DNA from 2 places in the Streptomyces sp. NEAU-W12 genome. Region 1 is predicted to be linked to the other one. Evidence: riboswitches for the same ligand, from Rfam matches in the RefSeq annotation. Region 1 holds a riboswitch; the other holds the start of a gene.
What was found. Region 1 has a riboswitch for S-adenosylmethionine ahead of ORI94_RS02515 (aminotransferase class V-fold PLP-dependent enzyme). Riboswitches for the same ligand answer to the same signal wherever they lie in the genome.

Region 1 (4,410 bases):
GTTGCCGGGCATCATGCTCGGCCTCGTGGTGGCGCACCTGATCCTGGTCTTCTACCACAAGCACACGCAGTTCGCGGGTCCCGGCAAGACCAACAACAACGTCGTGGGCATGCCGCTGCTGCCGGTGTACATGGCGAAGGCCGGAGGCTTCTTCTTCCTGGTCTTCGGCGTGCTGGCCATCGTCTCGGCGATCGCGACGATCAACCCGATCTGGAACATCGGCCCCTACCGGCCGGACATGGTCTCCACCGGAGCCCAGCCCGACTGGTACATGGGCTTCGCCGAGGGCCTGGTCCGTGCCATGCCCGGCTGGGAGATCAACTTCTGGGGCCACACGCTCGTCCTGGGTGTCTTCATCCCGCTCGTGGTCTTCGGACTGTTCCTCGGGGTGATCGCGCTCTACCCGTTCATCGAATCCTGGGTGACCGGGGACAAGCGCGAGCACCACATCCTGGACCGGCCGCGCAACGCCCCGACCCGGACGGCGTTCGGTGTCGCCTGGATCACGGGCTACATGATCACGCTGATCGGCGGCGGCAACGACATCTTCGCCACGCACTTCAACCTCTCGATCAACGCGGTCACCTGGTTCGTCCGGATCGGATTCTTCGTGGGACCGGTCGTCGCGTTCATCGTCACCAAGCGGATCTGTCTCGGCCTCCAGCGCCGGGACCGGGACAAGGTGCTGCACGGCCGCGAGTCGGGCATCATCAAGCGCCTGCCGCACGGTGAGTTCATCGAGGTCCACGAGCCGCTCAGCCAGGAGCAGCTGCACACCCTCACGGCGCACGAGCAGTACCAGCCGGCCGAGATCGGCCCGCTCGTCGACGAGAACGGTGTCGAGCGCAAGGTGAAGCCGGTGGAGAAGCTGCGCGCCAAGCTCAGCAAGGGCTACTACGGCGAGGAGTCCCAGATTCCGAAGCCGACCGTCGAGGAGTACAGGGAGATCACGAGCGGCCACGGCCACCACTGATCCCCCACCGCTTCAACCGCCTGCCCAGGCGGCCAAGTCGCCACACGACTGCGAAGGGCCCCCGTCCGAGGACCGGACGGGGGCCCTTCGTCGTGCCCCGGGGTCGATAGGGTGGGGGCGGAACCCCAGCCATCCGTCCGTCGAAGACCCATCTGTCTGCCGAGGACGTCGAGGACCCAGGAGCGGCCGATGAGCGCTGTGACCCCCGCAGGAGGCAACACCGCGGCGGGCCGCTCCTGGCCCACCCTGCTGAACGGTCTGCTCGACGGCCACGACCTGTCCGCCGACGACACCGCCTGGGCGATGGACCTGATCATGCGGGGTGAGGCCACCGACGCGCAGATCGCCGGGTTCGCCGTCTCCCTGCGGGCCAAGGGCGAGACGGTCGAGGAGATCACCGGCTGCGTCCGGGCGATGTACGACCACGCCATCGGCATCGAGGTGCCCGGCGAGACCGTCGACATCGTCGGCACCGGCGGCGACGGCGCCAGGACGGTGAACATCTCCACGATGTCCTCCGTCGTCGTCGCCGGCACCGGGGCGAAGGTCGTCAAGCACGGCAACCGGGCCGCCTCCTCCGCGTCCGGCGCCTCCGACGTCCTCGAGAAGCTCGGCGTCAACCTGGAGCTGACCCCGCAGCGGGTCGCCGAGGTCGCCGAGGAGGCCGGGATCACCTTCTGCTTCGCGGTGAAGTTCCACCCGGCGCTGCGCCACGTGGCCGCCGCGCGAGGACAGCTGGGCATCCGGACGGTGTTCAACTTCCTCGGCCCGCTGGCCAACCCGGCCCGGGTCAGGGCCCAGGCCGTCGGGGTCGCCGACCGGAGGATGGCTCCGATCATGGCCGGCGTGTTCGCCGGGCGCGGCCACTCCTCGCTGGTGTTCCGCGGCGACGACGGTCTCGACGAGCTGACCACCACCGGCCCCTCGACCGTGTGGGTGGTCCGGGGCGGCGAGGTGACCGAGGAGCGCTTCGACCCGCGCGACGTCGGCATCGAGCCCGTGCCCCTGGAGGCCCTGCGCGGCGCCGACGCCTCGTACAACGCGGAGGTCGCCCGGCGGGTCCTGGACGGCGAGCGCGGCCCGGTGCGGGACGCGGTGCTGCTGAACTCGGCGGCGGCGCTGGTGGCGCTCGAACCGGGCACGGGGACGCTGGCGGAGCAGATCCGGGCCGGGATGGCCAAGGCCGCCGCATCGATCGACTCGGGCACCGCCCGGCGGGCTCTGGAGCGCTGGGTGCTGGCCAGCAACGCGTGAGCCGCGTACGAGCGGTACGGCAGGTGTGAGGGCGCGGTCCGGTCCGTCCAGGATCCGGACCGCGCCTTGCGCGTGCCGCAGGCCCGTGTGGCAAGATGTGGGACCAGGTCATGAGCGACAGCCATCAGGCCCCGGCCGGCTGTCCGGCAACCCTCCGTCCGTGGCGGGGTGCCCCGGGTGAGGACCAGGCCGTGAGCAGCAGGGCTCGCGGCAAGCGCGGACCCCTCGCACTCGATCGAGTGAGACACCAGGGGTCCTGGTCGTTCGAGGGAGCCTTCCGTTGAGCAAGCGAATGCGTTAGGGCGCTTCTGACGGGCCTTTCCAGGCCGCAGAGCCCCGCCTCCGCAGATTCCTCTTCGTCTTCTTCTCCCACGCTCGAGCCGTGTGTGCCCGCGTGGTGATCTTGCCTGCTGTCACGGGAGTCCAGCCATGTCTGTTTCCACGCTTTCCCCCCTCTCCACCGCTCCCGCCGCTCCCGGCATCGCCGGCGCCGCCGCCGCACCGCCCGGCTGTGCCCCGCTGCCCGTGCTCGGCCGGGACGTCGCCGTTCCGCTCGTCACCGGCGGGGAGGTCACCTACGCCGCGCTCGACTACGCCGCCAGCGCCCCGGCGCTCCAGCGCGTGTGGGACGACGTGGCCGCGTACGCGCCGTACTACGGCAGCGTCCACCGCGGCGCCGGCCACCTCTCCCAGCTCTCCACCGAGCTGTTCGAGAACGCCCGCAGGACCGTCGCCGGATTCCTCGACTGCCGGGAGGAGGACCAGGTGGTCTTCACCCGGTCCACCACCGACTCGCTCAACCTGCTCGCCGCCGCGCTCCCCGACGACTGCCAGGTCTTCGTCTTCGAGACCGAGCACCACGCCGCCCTGCTGCCCTGGCGCGGCGCCCGCGTCACCTTCCTCGACGCCCCGGGCAGCCCGGAGCAGGCCGTAAGGACCCTGGAGCACGCCCTCGCCGCCCGTGACCCCCACGGCCCCGCCCTGGTCTGCGTCACCGGTGCCTCCAACGTCACCGGCGAGCTCTGGCCCGTACGGGAGCTGGCCGCCGCCGCCCACGCGCACGGCGCCCGGATCGTCCTGGACGCCGCCCAGCTCGCCCCGCACCGCGCGGTGAGCCTGCGCGAGCTGGACGTCGACTGGGTCGCCTTCTCCGGGCACAAGCTGTACGCCCCGTTCGGCACCGGCGTCCTGGCCGGCCGCGCCGACTGGCTGCGCCGGGCCGAGCCCTACCTCGCGGGCGGCGGCGCCAGCCGCAGGGTGGCCCGGCGCGCGGACGGGGGAGTGGACGTCCAGTGGCACGACGGCGCCGCCCGCCACGAGGCCGGCTCGCCCAACGTCATCGGCGCCCACGCCGTCGCCTCGGCCTGCAAGGCGCTCGGCGAGGCCGGGTTCGGCGCGCTGGCCGCCCACGAGGAGCGGCTGATCCGCACGGTACGGGACGGACTCGCGGACGTGCCCGAGGTGCGCTTCCTGTCGCTGTTCGGGGACGGCGCGCCGCGCGTCGGCGTGCTCTCCCTCGTCGTCGACGGCTGGAACAGCTCCCACTTCGCCGCGGCCCTCTCCGCCGAGTACGGCATCGGCGTACGGGACGGACTGTTCTGCGCCCACCCGCTGCTGCGCGTCCTGCTCGGCGGCGATCCGCAGGACCGGGGCGAGTGCGGTGCCCCCGGGACGGCGCCCGGCGAGACGTCCCTCCACGCGATCCGCGTCAGCTTCGGCGCGGGCACACCGGACGAACACGTGGAGCGCTTCGTCCGCGCCGTCCGCGAGCTCGTGCGCGGCGGCGCCCGCTGGAGCCCCCGCACGGCCCACGGCCGCTGCGTGCCGGACACTCCTGCGTGAGCCCCGGCCACCCGCCCCGGTACGCGCGCCCCCCGCGGCCCCCTCTGCCGTACCGGGCGGCCCGGGTGCCTCGGGCCGGCCCGCTCAGCTGTCCAGACCGATCGCGAACGCGGCCTCCAGATCGTGCTGCGAGTACGTACGGAACGCCACGTGCGTGTCCGTGCCCTCCACGCCCGGGATCTTGTTGATCCGGCCCGGGATGACCTCCGCCAGGTCCTCGTGCTCCCTGACCCGGACCATGGCGATCAGGTCGTAGGTGCCGGTGACGGAGAAGACCTCGCTGACGCTGTCCAGCGCGGCGATCCGCTCCGCGATCTCGGGGATCCGGTCCACGCTGGTCT
Region 2 (4,410 bases), on a different contig from region 1:
CCGGACGACGGCCTTGCGCGCGGTCCCGTCGGGAGCCGTGCCGATCTCCTCGCGGAGCGTGACGATCCGCTCCTCGACGTCCGCCTCGTGCGCCCGGCCGCGCAGGAAGTCCGCGTCGGCACCCAGCCCGTGCACCCCGATCGCGGTCTTCCCGAGCCCGCCGACGAACCGCTCGCAGCACGCGGTGAACGCGTCCGCCCAGCGCCGGGTCAGGAAGCCGAGCCGGTCCGCGCCCAGCATCCCGCGCAGCACCTGCCCGGCGATGTCGTCGGGCAGCATCCGGAAGTACTCCGGCGGTGCCCACGGCGTGTGCGAGAAGTGGCCGATGCGCAGGTCGGGGCGGAGTTCTCGGAGCAGCCCCGGGACCAGCGTCAGGTGGTAGTCCTGCACCACCACCGCGGCCCCCTGCGCCGCCTCCTCGGCCAGCGCCTCGGCGAACGCCAGGTTGTAGGCCTCGTACGACGCCCACTGCCGGCGGAACTCCGCGTCGAAGACGGGCTCCAGCGGTGTCTGGTACAGCATGTGGTGCACGAACCACAGCACCGAGTTCGCGATGCCGTTGTACGCGTCGGCGTGCACGTCCGCGGGGATGTCCAGCATCCGCACGCCGTCCTCGCCGACCCCGCGCCGCACCGCCTCGCGGTCGCCGTCGGACAGCGCCGAGCACACCCACAGCGCGCCCGCGTCGGGCCCGATGGCCGACAGCCCGGACACCAGCCCGCCGCCGCCCCGCCTGGCGCGCAGCGAACCGTCCTCGTCCACCGTGTACGAAACGGGGCCGCGGTTCGACGCGACCAGCACCCGAGCGTCCTGACCAGCCTGCATGGAAGCCATACGCCCAACCTAGCCCGCCTTTGAAACGCTCAAACGTACGGATCGGCCACAGACGGGCCAGCGGATCGGCCGGATCCGGCCGGATGCCCCCGGAAGGCCGGTCCAAGGGCCTCGGTACGGCCCCCGGTGCGGCCCCCGGCCCGTACCGGGGCCCGTCGTGGTCAGGCCACCCGGCGGGACTGGTACTCGGCTATCTCCGTCATCGGAGGGCGCTCCTGGGTGTCCACCGGGTGGGTGCGCGGCTCGAAGCCGGTGCCGGTGCGTTCGAACTGGGTCAGAGCGGGGCGGAGCAGGTGGCTGCGGGCCAGCCGGAGGTGGGCGGTGCGGTAGATCGCGGCGGACATGCGGCCGAGGGCCTGGCCGTCCTGGTGCCGGTGCTTGCGCACACCGACGTCGACCTGGGCGAGGGCGTCCAGGCCCACCAGGTGCAGGGCGTCGACCAGCATGCCCAGCTCGACGCCGTAGCCGACGGGGAAGGGCAGCCGTTCCAGGAGCGAGCGGCGGGCCGCGTACTCGCCGCCCAGCGGCTGCACGAAGCCGGCCAGCCGCGGCCAGTGCAGGTTGAGCAGCGGGCGCGCCACCAGTTCCGTGACCCGGCCGCCCTGGCCGGCGGCGTCACCCAGGGGCCGGTCGTACATGGCCTTCACCAGCTGCACGTCCGGCTCCGTGAGCAGGGGGCCGACGATGCCGGTGACGAAGTCGGCGGAGAACTCCCTGAGGTCCGCGTCGACGAAACAGACGATGTCCCCCCGGGTGACCAGCAGGGAGCGCCACAGCACCTCGCCCTTGCCGGGCACGGCGGGTATGCGGGGCAGGATCGTGTCCCGGTGCACCACGGTCGCGCCCGCCGCCGCGGCCGCCCGGGCCGTGCCGTCGGTCGAGCCGGAGTCCACGACCACGATCTCGTCGACCAGCGGGACCCTCAGCATCAGGTCGTGCCGGATCGTCGTGACGATCTCCCCGACCGTCGCCTCCTCGTTGAGCGCGGGCAGCACCACGCTCACCGTCTGTCCCGTGGCGCGCCTGGCGGCCAGGAGGCGGTGCATCGGGCGGTCGCTCACGGCCCAGGAGCGGTGGGCCAGCCAACGCTCGACTTCTTCCAGCACGGTCAGCGGCTCCTCAGTCCTGTGGTCCATAGATCCTCTGGCCCATACTCCTGCGGTGCTCCTGCGGTCCGTACACCGGTGGTCCGTACTTCCGGTGGTCCGTGCCCCCGTGATCCGTCTCGCGGTTCGGACGTGCTCTCTGCACCGTCCTGGCCTTCGGTTACAGTCTTGGGCAACGCGGATGGCCACGCACATCGGGGGCCGCGACCCCCTCCGGTCCTCGTCCGCGCCGCACGACCGCATGACGGACAACCGAATACAGCTCATCCAGAGGGGCAGAGGGAAACGGCCCGATGAAGCCCCGGCAACCCTCCAGCCGGTTCTCGTAGATCACCGTCGATCGACGATCCAGCAGCGCACCGCGCGGTGGATCGCGCACGTGTCGCTGATCGTCCTCGCGAGGCTCCCGGCTAGGGAAGGTGCCAAATCCGTCTCACGGCGAGATGCGTCGTGAGGAAGATGAGGAGAAAGGGCCTCGCCTCACATGGCTGTGCAGACTGTCGCAAGCACCACCGAATCCGCCGGCTCCGCCGGGCGCTCCGGTTCCGCCGCACCCTCCGTCGATCTCGGCCCCGCCGCCGCGCTGTCCTGCCGCGAGTGCGGCCACCGCGTGCCGCTCGGTCCCGTCTTCGCCTGCGAGGAGTGTTTCGGCCCGCTGGAGATCGCCTACGACTTCTCGGCCTACGACACCGAGGAACTGCGCCGGCGCATCGAAGCGGGTCCCGCGAACATCTGGCGCTACGCGCCCCTGCTGCCCGTCCCCGCCGACGTGGCGACCAAGCCGAACATCAACCCGGGCTGGACCAAGCTCGTCCAGGCCGACAACCTCGCCCGCGAGCTCGGCGTCACCGGCGGCCTGTACGTCAAGGACGACTCCGGCAACCCGACGCACTCCTTCAAGGACCGGGTCGTCGCCCAGGCCCTGGAGGCCGCCCGCGCCTTCGGCTTCACCACCCTCTCCTGCTCCTCCACGGGCAACCTCGCCGGTGCCGTCGGCGCCGCCGCCGCCCGTGCCGGACTGCGCTCCTGCGTGTTCATCCCGCACGACCTGGAGCAGGGCAAGGTCGTCATGGCCGCCGTCTACGGCGGTGAGCTCGTCGGCATCGAGGGCAACTACGACGACGTGAACCGCTTCTGCTCCGAGCTGATCGGCGACCCGGCCGGCGAGGGCTGGGGCTTCGTCAACGTCAACCTCCGGCCGTACTACGCCGAGGGCTCCAAGACCCTCGCCTACGAGATCTGCGAGCAGCTCGGCTGGCGGTTGCCCGACCAGATCGTCGTCCCGATCGCCTCCGGCTCGCAGCTCACGAAGATAGACAAGGGGCTGCGGGAGCTGATCGAGCTCGGCCTCGTCGAGGACAGGCCGTACAAGATCTTCGGCGCCCAGGCCGAGGGCTGCTCGCCGGTGTCGACCGCGTACAAGGCGGGCCACGACGTCGTCCGGCCGCAGAAGCCGAAGACCATCGCCAAGTCGCTCGCCATCGGCAACCCCGCCGACGGCCCGTACGTCCTGGACATCGCGCGCCGCACCGGCGGCGCGGTGGAGGACGTGACGGACGAGCAGGTCGTGGAGGCCATCAGGCTGCTCGCGCGGACCGAGGGCATCTTCGCGGAGACCGCGGGCGGCGTGACCGTCGGTGTCACCAAGAAGCTGATCGAGAACGGCGACCTGGACCCGTCCCTGACCACCGTCGTCCTCAACACCGGCGACGGCCTCAAGACGCTGGACGCGGTGGCCGACACCGGCCTGACCGCGACCATCCGCCCGAACCTGGACTCCTTCCGAGAGGCTGGCCTCAGCTCATGAGCGTGACCGTCCGCATCCCCACCATCCTGCGCACCTACACCGGCGGCAAGGCCGAGGTCGACGCCCAGGGCGCCACCCTCGGCGACGTCATCGCCGACCTGGAGAAGAACCACACCGGGATCGCCGCCCGCGTCCTCGACGACCAGGGCAAGCTGCGCCGCTTCGTCAACGTCTACGTCAACGACGACGACGTCCGCTTCGAGCAGGGCCTCCAGACCGCGACGCCGGACGGCGCGGGCGTGTCGATCATCCCGGCCGTCGCCGGCGGCTGACGGCGGCTGACGAGAGCTGATCATTACCATTGGTAACTGGCGTGACCGAGCGTTCATCGGATTGCCCCCTCCGCGAGAGAAGCGGAGGGGGCAATTCCGTGGGATTGAACGCGATAGAGTTGGGGAACGCGGTCCCGACTCCCCTATCGGGAACCATTAATTCCTGCCGCTCGCCCGACTGGATACAGTCAAAGTCCGGGCCCGTTCTGCGGCGTTTGCGCGTTGTGTCCGTTCTGGCTTGCCGTGAAAACGGACGAATTACCGTCGCATTCCGGCCTGGCGGCGCCGAGATTTCTCGTCCGACTGACCTGTTGCAGAGGGCAGTTGGGCAGATACATTCAGCCGCGGTCGACGCGTTCCGGCGCACGCCCCCAACCGTTTGGGGAGTGAG

Region 2: it holds a riboswitch for S-adenosylmethionine, as region 1 does, so the genes downstream of both, thrC (threonine synthase) here and ORI94_RS02515 (aminotransferase class V-fold PLP-dependent enzyme) in region 1, are expected to answer to the same signal.

The regions. Positions count from the first base shown of each region.
Region 1 is NZ_JAPJDM010000002.1:60,555-64,964, forward strand. It holds gene ORI94_RS02505 (cytochrome b) at 1-973, shown strand, start outside; gene trpD (anthranilate phosphoribosyltransferase) at 1,163-2,227, shown strand; SAM riboswitch class IV at 2,334-2,450, shown strand; gene ORI94_RS02515 (aminotransferase class V-fold PLP-dependent enzyme) at 2,657-4,069, shown strand; gene ORI94_RS02520 (Lrp/AsnC family transcriptional regulator) at 4,154-4,410, opposite strand, start outside.
Region 2 is NZ_JAPJDM010000014.1:176,071-180,480, reverse strand. It holds gene ORI94_RS19585 (alpha,alpha-trehalose-phosphate synthase (UDP-forming)) at 1-834, opposite strand, end outside; gene ORI94_RS19580 (glucosyl-3-phosphoglycerate synthase) at 996-1,940, opposite strand; SAM riboswitch class I at 2,201-2,406, shown strand; gene thrC (threonine synthase) at 2,425-3,747, shown strand; gene ORI94_RS19570 (ubiquitin-like small modifier protein 1) at 3,744-4,019, shown strand.